3 regions of the Streptomyces macrosporus genome follow, and region 2 is predicted to be linked to each of the others. Evidence: riboswitches for the same ligand, from Rfam matches in the RefSeq annotation. Region 2 holds a riboswitch; each other region holds the start of a gene.
The links. A riboswitch is a leader RNA that binds a small molecule or an ion and turns the genes downstream of it on or off. The one in region 2 is predicted to bind cyclic di-AMP.

Region 1: another riboswitch for cyclic di-AMP. It lies ahead of ABD335_RS00520 (transglycosylase SLT domain-containing protein); the one in region 2 lies ahead of ABD335_RS17500 (M23 family metallopeptidase).
Region 3: another riboswitch for cyclic di-AMP. It lies ahead of ABD335_RS24585 (M23 family metallopeptidase); the one in region 2 lies ahead of ABD335_RS17500 (M23 family metallopeptidase).

Annotation. Positions count from the first base shown of each region.
Region 1 is NZ_BAAASZ010000003.1:13,639-18,206, reverse strand. It holds gene ABD335_RS00530 (cold-shock protein) at 1-93, opposite strand, end outside; gene ABD335_RS00525 (SPW repeat domain-containing protein) at 598-966, shown strand; cyclic di-AMP (ydaO/yuaA leader) riboswitch at 1,488-1,664, shown strand; gene ABD335_RS00520 (transglycosylase SLT domain-containing protein) at 1,668-2,492, shown strand; gene ABD335_RS00515 (NADP-dependent isocitrate dehydrogenase) at 2,682-4,568, shown strand, end outside.
Region 2 is NZ_BAAASZ010000026.1:105,294-109,861, reverse strand. It holds gene ABD335_RS17510 (HPr family phosphocarrier protein) at 26-307, shown strand; gene ABD335_RS17505 (GntR family transcriptional regulator) at 448-1,152, opposite strand; gene ABD335_RS17500 (M23 family metallopeptidase) at 1,330-2,214, opposite strand; cyclic di-AMP (ydaO/yuaA leader) riboswitch at 2,227-2,391, opposite strand; gene ABD335_RS17495 (M16 family metallopeptidase) at 2,744-4,111, opposite strand; gene ABD335_RS17490 (M16 family metallopeptidase) at 4,180-4,568, opposite strand, start outside.
Region 3 is NZ_BAAASZ010000034.1:81,038-85,605, forward strand. It holds gene ABD335_RS24575 (AfsR/SARP family transcriptional regulator) at 1-467, shown strand, start outside; gene ABD335_RS24580 (PP2C family protein-serine/threonine phosphatase) at 674-1,858, shown strand; cyclic di-AMP (ydaO/yuaA leader) riboswitch at 2,096-2,233, shown strand; gene ABD335_RS24585 (M23 family metallopeptidase) at 2,245-3,297, shown strand; gene ABD335_RS24590 (antibiotic biosynthesis monooxygenase) at 3,567-4,289, opposite strand; gene ABD335_RS24595 (helix-turn-helix domain-containing protein) at 4,418-4,568, opposite strand, start outside.

The DNA of each region.
Region 1 (4,568 bases), on a different contig from region 2:
GGAGTAGTGGACGAAGACGTCCGGTCCGTCGGTGCGGGCGATGAAGCCGAAGCCCTTGTCCGCGTTGAACCACTTGACGGTTCCCTCGGTCATTTCTCTCTCCTTGCCCAGGCGGGAACGGGCACCGCACCGCGCGGTGTCCGGGCCGGTCCTGGACGCGGGCCCCCTCGGGTCTCCGAGGAGAGCGACGCGCCCGCGACATCGTTCTTCGCAAGCGTGCGGTCAACGCAAACACACAAAAACTACGACCAACCGGTACAACCAGCCTGCTGTTGGATTTCTTCCCGGTCTCCGGGCCGCCATGCCGCCCCGTCCGGCGGCGGGCGGCACGGCGGCCCGGGGCACCGCGGGCTCCGCGTCGACCACGGAGGGTGAGACGTGCCGGCGGTCCGCCGGACGGGCGACCGGGGGGACGGACGGGTGCCGGGGGGAACCGGGACGGCGGTGCATAGCGGGCGGGACGTCGGAATCGGCAGCAGGATGACCGGTACGGACCTGTAAGGAGTCGTCGTGGCCCGTCATTCCTCTTCGCCCGGTCGGACGTCCGGCCGGGAACCCTCGCTCCTGCCCGGCCCCGTGGGGGCACGGGACCGGATCGTGACCCTGCTGATGCTGCTCTCCGGCGTCTGGCTGCTCGTGGCGTCGTGGCCCCTGCGCTACCCCTTCACCGACGCAGCGGAGGAGGCCCAGCGCAACGAGACCGGCGTCGGCCTGGTGGTGGCGTTCATCGCCGGCGCCGGGATGATGCGCCGGCGCGGGTTGCTGTCGGACCTGGTCGTCCTCCTGCTCGGCCTCTGGCTGCTGGTGTCGCCCTTCGTGGTCGACTACGGCGGCGAGGTCACCCCACGGGTCGCCCAGACCAACGAGGTCGTCATGGGGATCGTGCTGATCGCGCTCTCCGTGGTGAGCATGCTGCTGTACTTCCGCAGTCGCCGCACGGGGGCGGACGAGAGGGAGGGCGGCTGACGCGTCCACCGCGGCCGTCCCCGTACGCCCGCGGCCGGTCGGTTCCGCGGACCCGACCGGCCGCGGGCGGAGAGAACGCGGGCGGAGAGAACGCGGACGGAGGGAAAGCAGGCGGAGGGAAAGCGGGCGACATCTCCAGGGAAAACGGTTTTTCCGACGGCTTGCCGGAGAAATTCTCTAGGTCCGGAATGGTGCGATGTAAAGAGAATTCGGAAGCCGATGTGCCCGGAATCACATTTCCTCGTCCCTCGTCTTCCCGTGGCGGATGATCGCCATGCGGGTTTCCGCCGAATTCCCATGCCGCAAGGGGTTCTGACGTCTCCGCAGGATTTCCGTGCGATCACCCTCGGAGGAAGATCCGGTGCATTCCGTGGCCGGCGGCGACGATTTGGCGACGGGGCGACCGTCGGCTGTTTTACCGAGTCTTGCCCCCGTTGAGGGGCTGTGTTTATGTGTCCTGGCCTCCGTCCCGAGTCGGAGGCTCCACCGCCGGGACGCCGAATCCTGCCGCCCGGCCGGTGGAGAGGCAGCAGCCGACCACGGCAGGAGCGGGGAAACCACATACGCGCCGTGCCGCGCTTTCAGCCGGCCCGGCTTGGGGTGAAGCCGAATTCCGATGTGTTCCGGCACGACGGAAATCGGCCGGGCTCTCCGGCCCGAATCCGACAGCTAACCTCGCAGGCGGCAGGAGAGGACCCCCCATGTCCAGAGGTCGCCACCGACGTCCGCGCACCCCTCTGATGTCCCGTCATTTCTCCCGTCTCTCCCTCGTCCTCACGGCCGGTGGCGCGGGTGTCGCGGCGCCGCTGTTCGTCGCGGGCGGCGCGAACGCGGCTCCCGTCTCCGCGCAGGACGCCGCCCCCGCGGCGCAGAAGCGCGCCGACTCCCGGGCGGAGGGCACGCCGGAGTCCGCCCCGAAGTCCGAGTCCAAGGCCGGCGCCACGGACTCCTACACCGTCGTCAGCGGTGACACGCTGCACGGGATCGCCACCGACCACGACGTCGAGGGCGGTTGGCGGACCGTCCACGAGGCCAACCGGAAGACCATCGGGGACGACCCGAACCTGATCTTCCCCGGCCAGAAGCTCACCCTCGCCGTCGAGGGGACCGGTGCGGAGCGGAGCGCCGCGCCGGACCAGGGCAGGACCCCTCCCGCCGCCACGCAGTCCCAGGCCGCGCAGACCTCCGCGAAGAACACGTCCTACCCGGACAACCTGGACGGCTGGATCCGCGAGGCCCTGGACATCATGCGGGCCAACGGCATCCCCGGCACCTACGAGGGCATCCACCGCAACATCATGCGCGAGTCGGGCGGCAACCCGAACGCGATCAACAACTGGGACGTCAACGCCCAGCGCGGCACCCCGTCCATCGGTCTGCTCCAGGTCATCAAGCCGACCTTCGACGCCTACCACGTCGCCGGCACGGCCGACAGCCAGTACGACCCGGTGGCCAACATCGTCGCCGCCTGCAACTACGCGGCCGACCGCTACGGATCGATCGACAACGTCAACGGCCCCTACTGAGCCGTCCGGAACGCGGAGGACCGCGGGGCGTGGATGGCCCGCGGTCCTCCGCCGCGCCCGGCCCGCGTCGGACGCCGCCCGGGGGACCGGCGCGTTCGCGCCGTCATGAGGCGGGGTCCTGTCGAGAGAGGGCCGATCGCGGGATATCTTGATGTCGAGCAATGTTGCAGACGTGGAGCGGAGCACCCGGTGACTGACTCGACCATCATCTACACATACACCGACGAGGCCCCGGCGCTGGCGACGTATTCGTTCCTGCCCGTGGTCCAGGCGTACGCGGCGAAGGCCGGTGTCACTGTGGAGAGCCGTGACATCTCCCTGGCCGGGCGGATCATCGCCGTCTTCCCCGAGTACCTCAAGGAGGAGCAGCGGATCGGCGACGCGCTCGCCGAGCTCGGCGAGCTGGCCAAGAAGCCCGAGGCCAACATCATCAAGCTGCCCAACATCTCGGCCTCGATCCCGCAGCTGAAGGCCGCCATCGCCGAGCTGCAGGAGAAGGGCTACGCCCTGCCGGACTACCCGGACGACCCCAAGACCGACGAGGAGCGCGAGATCCGCGCCCGCTACGACAAGGTCAAGGGCAGCGCCGTCAACCCGGTCCTGCGCGAGGGCAACTCCGACCGCCGCGCCCCCGCCTCGGTGAAGAACTACGCCAAGACGCACCCGCACCGCATGGGAGCCTGGACGCCCGAGTCCAAGACGAACGTCGCGACGATGGGCGTCGACGACTTCCGCTCCACCGAGAAGTCCGCGGTCGTCGCCGAGGACGGCTCGCTCCGCATCGAGCTGGTGGGCGACGACGGCAGCACCACCGTCCTGCGCGAGTCGGTGCCCGTCCTGGCCGGTGAGGTCGTGGACGCGGCCGTCATGCGCGTCGCGGCGCTGCGCGAGTTCCTCAAGGAGCAGGTCGCCCGCGCCAAGGCCGAGGGCGTGCTGTTCTCCGTGCACCTGAAGGCCACGATGATGAAGGTCTCCGACCCGATCATCTTCGGCCACGTGGTGCGCGCCTTCTTCCCGAAGACGTTCGCCGAGTACGGCGAGACGCTCAGCCGGGCCGGCCTGAGCCCGAACGACGGCCTGGGCGCCATCTTCAAGGGCCTGGACGCGCTGCCCGAGGGCGCGAAGATCAAGGAGTCCTTCGAGGCCGAGCTGAACGAGGGCCCGGACCTGGCCATGGTCGACTCCGACCGCGGCATCACCAACCTGCACGTGCCCAGCGACGTCATCGTCGACGCCTCCATGCCGGCGATGATCCGCACCTCCGGCCACATGTGGGGCCCGGACGGTCAGGAGCACGACACCCTCGCCGTCCTCCCCGACAGCTCCTACGCCGGCATCTACCAGGCCGTCATCGACGACTGCCGCGCCAACGGCGCCTTCGACCCCGCGACGATGGGCTCGGTGCCCAACGTCGGCCTGATGGCCCAGAAGGCCGAGGAGTACGGCAGCCACGACAAGACCTTCGAGATCCCCACCACCGGCACGGTCCGGGTGGTCGACGAAGGCGGCAACGTGGTCCTGGAGCAGACGGTCGGCGCCGGCGACATCTTCCGCATGTGCCAGACCAAGGACGCCCCGATCAAGGACTGGGTCAAGCTCGCCGTCACCCGCGCCCGCGCCACCGGCGACCCGGCCGTGTTCTGGCTCGACGAGAACCGCGCCCACGACGCCAAGCTCATCGAGAAGGTCCGCCGGTACCTGCCCGAGCACGACACCGAGGGCCTGCAGATCGAGATCATGGCGCCGGTCGACGCCATCAAGTTCTCCCTGGAGCGCATCCGCCGCGGCGAGAACACCATCTCGGTCACCGGCAACGTGCTGCGCGACTACCTGACCGACCTCTTCCCGATCCTGGAGCTCGGCACGAGCGCCAAGATGCTCTCCGTCGTCCCGCTGATGAACGGCGGCGGCCTGTTCGAGACCGGTGCCGGCGGCTCCGCGCCCAAGCACGTCCAGCAGCTCGTCAAGGAGAACTACCTGCGCTGGGACAGCCTGGGCGAGTTCCTCGCGCTGGCGGTCAGCTTCGAGCACTACGCGCAGACCACGGGCAACGACAAGGCCCGGGTGCTGGCCGAC
Region 2 (4,568 bases):
CTGCTCCGATCCGAAGGACGACACCATGGCTGAGCGCCGCGTCACCGTCGGCTGGGCCGAGGGCCTGCACGCCCGTCCCGCCGCGATCTTCGTCCGTGCCGTGACCGCGTCCGGCGTCCCCGTCACCGTGGCCAGGCCCGGGGGCGAGCCGGTCAACGCCGCCTCGATGCTCTCGGTGCTGGGGCTGGGCGTGGAGGGCGGCCAGGAGATCGTGCTGGCCTCCCCGATCGAGGACGCCGAGGTCGCCCTGGATCGTCTGGCGAAGCTGGTCTCCGAGGGGCTGGACGAGCTTCCGGGCGCCGTCTGAACCGGAAAACCTCGGAAGACGGCTCCGGAAAACACCGGCGGAGGCGGTGGAGCGGTATCGCTCCACCGCCTTCGCCATATCCGCGGAACAATGGGTGGACAATGTGGCCGGCTTTTCATCCCGCCGCTATACGACCGCTGTTACGCATTGTCGCCTCCCGTGTTGACGGAATGTTTCGTCTCTCTCACGGCGGCTTTCCGGCCGGTTTCGCGCACGGCCACCGGCCGCTGCTCGCGGCGGGCCGCGACGGAGCGTTCCACATGGGCGACCGCCAGGGCCCGCGCCCGCTCCGCGTCCCCGCGGGCGACCGCGTCCACGATGGCGCCGTGCTCCCGCCAGACGGCCGTCGCCCGTGTCGGGGGCTCCGCGGCGTAGACCCAGGTGATCTTGCGCCGGAGCTGGGTGAGCAGCGCGGCCAGGGTCGGGCTGCCGGACGCCTGGGCCAGCGTCTCGTGGTACCAGTCCTCCAGGGCCCGCAGGTCGGAGAAGTGGCCGTGCTCGGCGCGCTGCCGCCCCAGACGGACCAGGCCGCGCAGCACCTTCAGTTGCGCCTCGGTGCGGCGCCGGGCCGCCCGCGCGACGCCCAGCGGCTCCAGCAGGGCCCGGATGTCGAGCAGGTCGGCCGCCTCCTGTTCGCTGGGCCGGGCGACACAGGCGCCCGCGTGCCGGCGGGTGATCACGAAGCCCTCCGACTCCAGGGTGCGCAGCGCCTCGCGCACCGGGATCCGCGAGACGCCGTAGCGTCTGGCGAGCAGTTCCTCGGTGAGCCGGGCGCCGGGCGGGAATGCTCCGGAGACGATGTCGTCGCGGACCGCAGTGCACACCATGTGCGCCGAAATGCGCATGGGTCGACCTCCGCCGTCGTCTCCGCGTTTCCGATGTTCCGCAGAGTCGAACTGTATTCCACCGTCACGGAAATTCCGATGCCCCGTGGAAAACAGGCGGAAAAGCTGCGGCCGCGCGACTCGTGGGTCGCGCGGCCGTGTGCCGTCCGTCCGATGGCGTCCGCCCGGGGGCGTCCGTCAGACGTCGACGCCCTTGGAGGCCAGGTACGTGATCGGGTTGATGTCGGAGCCGTAGTACGCGCCGGTGCGGGCCTCGAAGTGCAGGTGCGGGCCGGTGCTGTTGCCGGTGGAGCCGACCGCGCCGATCTGCCGGCCGCCGTCCACCCGCTGGCCGGGCGTCACGTTCGTGGCGGACAGGTGGGCGTACTGGGTGTAGCGGCCGTCGTCGTGGCGGATGACGATCTGGTTGCCGTACGCGCCGCCCCAGCCGACCGTCACCACGGTGCCCGGGCCCACGGCCCGCACGGGGGTGCCGGTGGCGGCGGGGAAGTCGATGCCGCTGTGCTTGCCGGAGGACCAGGAGGCGCCGGCCTGCTTGTACGTGGTCGTGGTGTCCACGCCCGCGACCGGGTCGACGTAGCCGCTCGCCGCACGGCGCTCGGCGGTCCGCTCGGCGCGGCGCTCCTCGGCCTCGCGCTTCGCGGCGGCCCGGCGCTCCTCGGCCTCGCGCTCGGCGGCGGCCGCACGCTCGGCGGCGCGCTCCCGGGCGACCTTCTCGGCCTTCACGGCCTTGGCGGCCGCGATCTCCTCGGCCTTCACGCGCGAGGCGTCGGCCGCGCGCTGCTGGGCCTGGGCCTGGGCCCGGACGTCGTCGGCGATCGTGTCACCGACGGCCACGGCCTGCGCGAAGCCCAGGGCGTAGGTCTTGTGCGCCTCGCCCGAGGAGGCGACGGCGGGGGTGGCGATGGTGCCGACCACACCGGTGGCGGCGAGGGTGGCGGCTCCCAGCAGACCGGCGCCCGTGCGGACGGCGCGGCCGGAGAGCCGGTGCTTCTCGGCGAGCTTCCCGGTGAAGGTGGTGACCTTCTCGGTGAGCTTCTCGGTGGCACGGGTGAACGCCATGTACGGCGTGCTCCTTTCCTTCCGTGTCGCCTACCGGGTTAGCTGACGGGTTCGGAGCGGGAAGGTCTCCTACGAGCACTCGGCTCGATTCACCCCGGTGGGATGGACCCCTCGCGCACAGGAGGCGGAGGGTGGGTCCCCGGCTCCCCCGGACGGGGGACTCGGCGATGCGTGGGCCGGCGGCCACGGATGCGGACGCTTCTGACGGCCAACGGACTCGAAGCTAAACGGCCGTGCTTGAGCGAGCAAACAAATCGGGCGTTTTGTATCGCATGCCACATAAACCTTCCTCCGGAAGCGTCAATCCGCCCACGGGAAAGGCCCTTGGTGTGACAAGCACACCAAGGGCCTTCGCTGGTCCGGGACTTGCGGACCGCCGATCCGTGACGGCCGTCACTCCCGCGGCGTGACGGCCGTCACCTCCGGCGCACTGCGGTCCTTTTGGGATGCGTGACGGCCGTCACCTCCGATGCGCCGCGATACCCTTCGGAACGTGACGGCCGTCACGCGCGGTCCGTCCGATTCCCCGTCAGTCCGTGACGACCGTCACCTCTCCGATCCCCAGATCCCGCACCGGGTCGGCGATCTGTGACGCGTCTCCCACCAGGACCGTCACCAGACGGTCGGCCGGGAAGGCGGCGACGACCGCCGCCGTGGCCTCCACCGTGCCGGTCTCGGCGAGCCGCTCGTACAGCCGCGCCTGGTAGTCGTCGGGCAGGTGCTGCTCCACCTGGTCGGCGAGGGTGCCCGCCACGGCCGCCGCCGTCTCGTACCGCAGCGGGGCGACGCCCACCAGGTTCTGCACGGCCGTGTCCCGCTCGGCGTCGGTGAGCCCCTCCTCGGCGAGGGTGCGCAGCACCTGCCACAGGTCGGCCAGCGCGAGCCCCGTCACATCGGTGGCCACCGAGCCGTTGATGGCCAGCAGCGAGGCGCCGGTGCCGTCGGGGGCCGAGCGCAGCACCTGGGCGAAGGCGCGCACGCCGTAGGTGTAGCCCTTCTCCTCGCGCAGCACCCGGTCCAGGCGGGAGGTGAGCGTGCCGCCCAGGCAGTACGTGCCGAGCACCTGGGCGGGCCACACGCGGTCGTGCCGGTCGGGGCCGATCCGGCCGATGAGGAGCTGGGTCTGCACCGAGCCGGGACGGTCCACGATGATCACCCGGCCGGTGTCGTCCGCCGTGATCGGCGGCACGGGCCGGGGCTTGCCGGCCGTACCGGTCCAGGTGCCGAGGGTGTCGGCGAGGGCCTTGTCCAGGTCCACGCCGGTGAAGTCGCCGACCACCACGGCCGTGGCGGTCGAGGGCCGCACGTGCGCCTCGTAGAAGGCGCGCACGGCCGCGGCGTCGATGCGCTCGATGGTCTCCTGGGCGCCCTGGCGCGGGCGGGAGAGCCGGGAGGTGTCCGGGAACAGCTCGTCGGACAGGGCGATGGCCGCCCGACGGGCGGGGTTGGCCAACTCGTGCGGGATCTCGTCCAGGCGGTTGCGCACCAGCCGCTCGATCTCGCTCTCCGGAAAGGCCGGAGCACGCAGCGCGTCGGAGAGCAGGCCGAGCGCCTTGGCCAGCCGGGAGGCCGGAACCTCCAGGGAGACCCGCACGCCCGGATGGTCGGCGTGCGCGTCCAGGGTGGCGCCGCAGCGCTCCAACTCGGCGGAGAACTCCTCGGCGCTGTGCCGGTCGGTGCCCTCGCTGAACGCGCGGGCCATGATCGCGGCCACACCCTCCTGCTCCCGGGGCTCGGCGTCCAGCGGCGCGAGGAGGTTGACCTCGACGGCCACGACCTTCTGGCCGGGACGGTGGCAGCGCAGCACGGTCAGACCGTTGGGCAGCTCGCCGCGCTCGGGGGCCGGGAACGCCCACGGCCTGGGCTCTCCGCCGCGGGGCTGGGGGTGGAACTCCATCGAGACGCCGTTCTGGAGGTTCTCGGACTTCTCCGAGGGCTGGTCGGGGGACTGTGCAGTCGCGTCGCTCACTGAGCGGCCTCCTGGTCGTCGGTGGCGGCGGTGTCGGAGACGGTGGCACCGTCGGCGACCTCGGCCGCGGTGTCGGGGGCGGTCGCCTCGGTGGGCTCGTAGATCAGCACCGCGCGGTTGTCGGGGCGCAGCCGGGCGGCGGCCACCTCGCGGACCTCGTCGGCGGTGACCCGCAGCACGCGCTCCACCGCGGTCAGGGCGAGCTGGGGGTCGCCGAACAGCACGGCGTACCGGCACAGCTCGTCGGCCCGGCCGCCGACCGTGGCCAGCCGGTCCAGCCACTCGCGCTCCAGCAGGGCCTGGGCGCGCTCCATCTCCTCGGGCGTCGGGCCCTCGGAGGCGAAGCGGGCCAGCTCCTCGTCGACGGCCCGCTCGATGTCGGCGA
Region 3 (4,568 bases), on a different contig from region 2:
GTTGCCTCGCGCTCGCCCCGACCGTCGGCGTCGACCTGCACCTGGCCGAGCGGCACGCCGCGTCCCTCGTCTCGTCGCAGGAGCCCGGCCCGGTGCCGCTGCCGGTCCTGGCCGAACTCGACGAGGACCTGCTGCCCGACTGGACCGAGGACTGGCTGCTGGTCGCCCGGGAGCACTTCCGCCAGACCCGGCTGCACGCGCTGGAGGCCGTGAGCCGGCGACTGCGCGACGGCGGCCGGCTCGCCGCCGCGATGGAGACCGCCATGATGGCCGTGGAGGCCGAGCCGCTGCGCGAGAGCGCGCACCGTCACGTGGTGGACGTCCACCTGGCGGAGGGCAACGTCGCCGAGGCCCTGCGGCACTACGAGTTCTTCCGGCGGATGCTCCGCAACGAGCTGGGGCTGGGGCCGTCGTCCGGTTTCCGCCGGCTCGTGGCGCCCTACCTGAGCCGTCCCCTGGACCCCTGACGCCGGCCCGTGGCCGCGGTGACACCCCCGTGACGGAGGCGTGACGCCACCGGGTGTTCCGGGGGCGCCCCGGCTCCTTCTCCGGAACGCCCGGCGGGGCGCGCGGCCGGGAGCGGACCGCTGCCCGCCCTGGTGCCCGCGGCGGGCGTGGCCCGGCCGGTGCCGGTCGACTCGCTCCACGGCCGGGCATCGGGGAGAGTGGAGAGGTGTACGGCGACGCGCGGCATGGGACGTTGGACGGCGGGAGCCGGGCCCGCGTCCGCGCCATCCCGGGCATCGGCCGTCCGCCGTGGCTGCTGCCCCTGGCGCTGATCGCGCTCGGGGTGATCTTCGATCTGCTGACACCGGCCAGTCTGCTCGTCGGCTCGCTGGCCGCCGCGCCCATGGCCGCGGCGGCCCTGTGGACGGGGCGCGGCACGGTGCTCACGGGGGCCCTCTCGACGGTCTCGGCCTTCTCCCTGGTGGTGTGGGCGAACGTCCTGACCGTGGTGGAGGGCGTGGTGCGGGTGGTGGCGGTCTTCACCGTCAGCCTGCTGGCCGTGGCCGTCCACCACGCCCTGCACCACAGCGAACTGCGACTGGCCTCGGTCCGCCGGGTCGCCGAGGCCGTCCAGCTCGCCGTGCTGCCCGTCCCGCCCTCCCGCATCGGCGACCTGACGCTCGCGGTGCGCTACGAGGCGGCGCAGGTGAACGCCCTGATCGGCGGCGACATGTACGGGGTGCAGCAGACGCCGCACGGCGTCCGGATGCTGGTGGGCGACGTGCGCGGCAAGGGGCTGGACGCGGTCGCCGCGGTCACCGTGGTGTTCGGCGCCTTCCGGGAGGCGGCCGAGACGGAACCGGACCTGGGGGCGGTCGCGGACCGGCTCGAACACGCCCTGGTCCGGGAGATGGAACAGCGGGGCGGGGCCGGCCGGGTGGAGGGGTTCGTCACGGCCGTCCTGGCCGAGGTCCCGGCCGGGGCGCCGGGGACCCTGCGGATCGTCAACCGGGGCCACCCGCCGCCCCTGCTGCTCTCCGCGGACGGGTCGTCCGTGCGGGTGCTGGAGCCGGACTCGTACGCGCTGCCGCTGGGGCTGGGGGAGTTGGCGGGCGGAGGCGGCCACGCGGATCCGGTGCCCTTCCCGCCGGGCGCCCTGCTGCTGCTCTACACGGACGGGCTGACCGAGGCGAGGAACACCGAGGGCGCCTTCTACGATCCGGTGGCGCGGCTGCGCGGCCGGCGCTTCGCGGAGCCGGGCCTCCTCCTGGACGCGCTCGTCGCGGACATCGACGCGTACACGGCCGGGGGCACGGACGACGACATGGCGATGCTGGCGGTCATGCGCGATCCCGTCCCGCCGGCCGCGGCGCGATCACCGTCCGTATCAGGGACGCACCCCTCCGCATAACATCTGAGGCAACGTCAGGTAATGTGACGCGTCTCTCCGTTGGGATTCCAAGGTCAACTCGCCCGAATTGCTCAGGTATTGCCCCGTTAAGTCCCCCAGAAAATTGCTTCTGTTTCAAAGGGGAGACTTGGAATCACGCGTGTCCCTCTATTAACGTTCGATAACGCAGCGCGGTCGTCACCGCCGCCGCAAGAGGCGGCACCGTGCGCCGTCGCCGAATCCCGAACGCGGTCTCGCGGTACCGAGAGGCCGTGCCCAGGGAACCGGGGAACCACCATTTGGGGTGAATCGGTCCGCACCGTGTGCGCGGATCCGTAGGGGACCTTCCTGCTCCGAACCCGTCAGCTAACCCGGTAGGCGAGAGGGAAGGAAAGGAGAGCGCCTCCGTGGCGTCCAGCAGCCCGGCCCCCGAGGCCCCCGAGGTCTCGTACGACCCGCACACCGCCACCTTCGCCCCGTTCGGCCCGGACGGGGACGAGGACCGCCCGGCGTGGAACCCCACCGAGGACTCCATACGCCCGGTCCGCGGCCGGCACCGCGTGGTCAAGCAGCGCACCGGCATGGCACGCAGCGGAGCGGTTCTCGGCGTCGGCATGATCGCCGCGGTCGGCGCGGGCGGCATCGCCACCGCCAAGGAGAAGTCCCCGGCCGCGATCTCCATGCCGGACCTGGGCTCCGTCGCCGACGACATCCCCGGCATCGGCGGGCTCATGGCCGACTCGGAGTCCGACACCGACGAGGGCTCCGGCGAGACCGGCACCCCCCTCGTCCAGGCCGGTTTCGGCACGGACACCGCGAACGGCACCACCGACACCCTGACCGCGGACGCGGGCGAGGCCCTGCGGGCGCGCATCCTCCAGCAGGCCGACCGGCAGCAGGCGAGCGCCACCCAGGCGGCCCTCGAGGCCGCCGCCGACCAGGCCGCGGACAAGGCGGCCGAGGAAGCGGCGGAGAAGGCCGCCAAGGAGGAGGCCGAGCGCAAGCGCAAGGCCGCCGAGGAGGCCAAGCGGAAGGCCGAGGCCGAGCGTCTGGCCAAGCTCGCCGCCGGCTACACCCTCCCGCTCTCCTCGTACCAACTGACCTCCACCTTCGGCCAGTCCGGCTCGATGTGGTCCAGCACCCACACCGGCCTGGACTTCGCGGCCCCCTCCGGCACCCCCGTCAAGGCCGTGCACAGCGGTGAGATCGTCGAGGCGGGCTGGGCCGGCTCCTACGGCTACCGCATCATCCTCAAGCTCGACGACGGCACCGAGATCTGGTACTGCCACCTGTCGTCCATGACCAAGACCGGCGGCAAGGTGACGACCGGCGACGTGATCGGCCGCGTCGGCTCCACCGGCAACTCCTCCGGCCCGCACCTCCACCTGGAGGTCCGCCCGGGCGGCGGCGACCCGATCGACCCGCTGGCCTGGCTGCGCGGCAAGGGCCAGAACATCTGACCTCGTCCCGCTCCCGACTCCCGCGCCGCCGCCTCGCGCACCGTCGGTGTGTCCGTCGGCCGACCGGAGGAGGGGACGAGGCGGCGGCGTCCGGGCCCCTGCCCTTCCCCGTCTCCACTCCTGGCTCCACCCCCTGGCTCCACCCCATGCCCCGGCGGCCCTGGTGACCCACCCCCCGACACCAGGGTCGTCGGCCTCTCCGCCCCGCTCCCGAGCGGTCACGGTCGCCGCTCCCGCCGCCGGCCGACGGTTTCGGTGCGCCGTACGCCTCAACGCGCCGACGGGCCGGCCGGCTCCAGAGGACGCTCGCCGGTGAACCGCAGGTGGTAGCGGTTGACGCCGCCGCGCACCAGCCCGGGGAAGTGCTGGACGCGGTGCCACTGCGGGCTCGTCGAGCCGATGCCCTCGCCGGGCGTCCGCAACGCGTCGACGTGGGCCTGCTCGCTCTCCCACTCCGCGTAGTTGACGACGCGCGTGCCGTCGACGCTCAGGTGGAAGTGCCCGGCGATGCCGCCGGGCGGCAGGCCGCTGTCGGTCGCGAGCGCCTCGCCGACGGCGTCCACCCACGCCCGCTGCCGCTCCTCGTCGGGCCCCTCGAACCCCGCGTCCACGACCACGACGCATCCGGGTTCGGGCCGCTCGCCCTCCCGCCGGGGCGGGAAGCTGCGGTAGAGCCGGGTGCGCACCAGCTCGACCCGCTCGATCCCCGGCACCGCGGCGTCGATCTCGTCGTTCCGCTCCTGCCGGTGCTCGCGGACGTAGTCCTCGTACGCCTCCTGGCACGTCCACTGGGAGTGGTGGAGCAGCGTCCGGCCGTCGGACCCGGCGTACACGCTGTACGACAGCAACTCCGGCGTCGGCCAGGGCCGCTTCCTCCAGGTGGCCGCGATCGCCGCCACGGCGGCGCGCTGCCGCTCGGGCGTCCCCACGTCCCAGGTGCTGAAGAGCGCGGCGCCGACATCGGGGCGGGTGGGGTCGGGGTGCGTGGGCATGACGGTGCTCCTTCGCCGGTCACGGAGGTGTCCAACGCGTTCGTGACCCACCCTCACACCTCAAGTCGCCTTGAGGTCAAGGGGCTCCGGGACCGTCGGCCGCGGCCCGCTCCGGGCGGGAGGGGGCGTCACGGCTCCTTGCGCAGCTTGTCGAGCAGGGCGATCGAGGCGTCCGGCTCCAGCGCCCGCCGGTGGAGGTCGGCGAACGCCCTGCGGTACTCCTCCACCTCCGCGTCCTTCTCCAGGTAGAGGGAGGCGGTCAGGCTCTCCTGGTACACG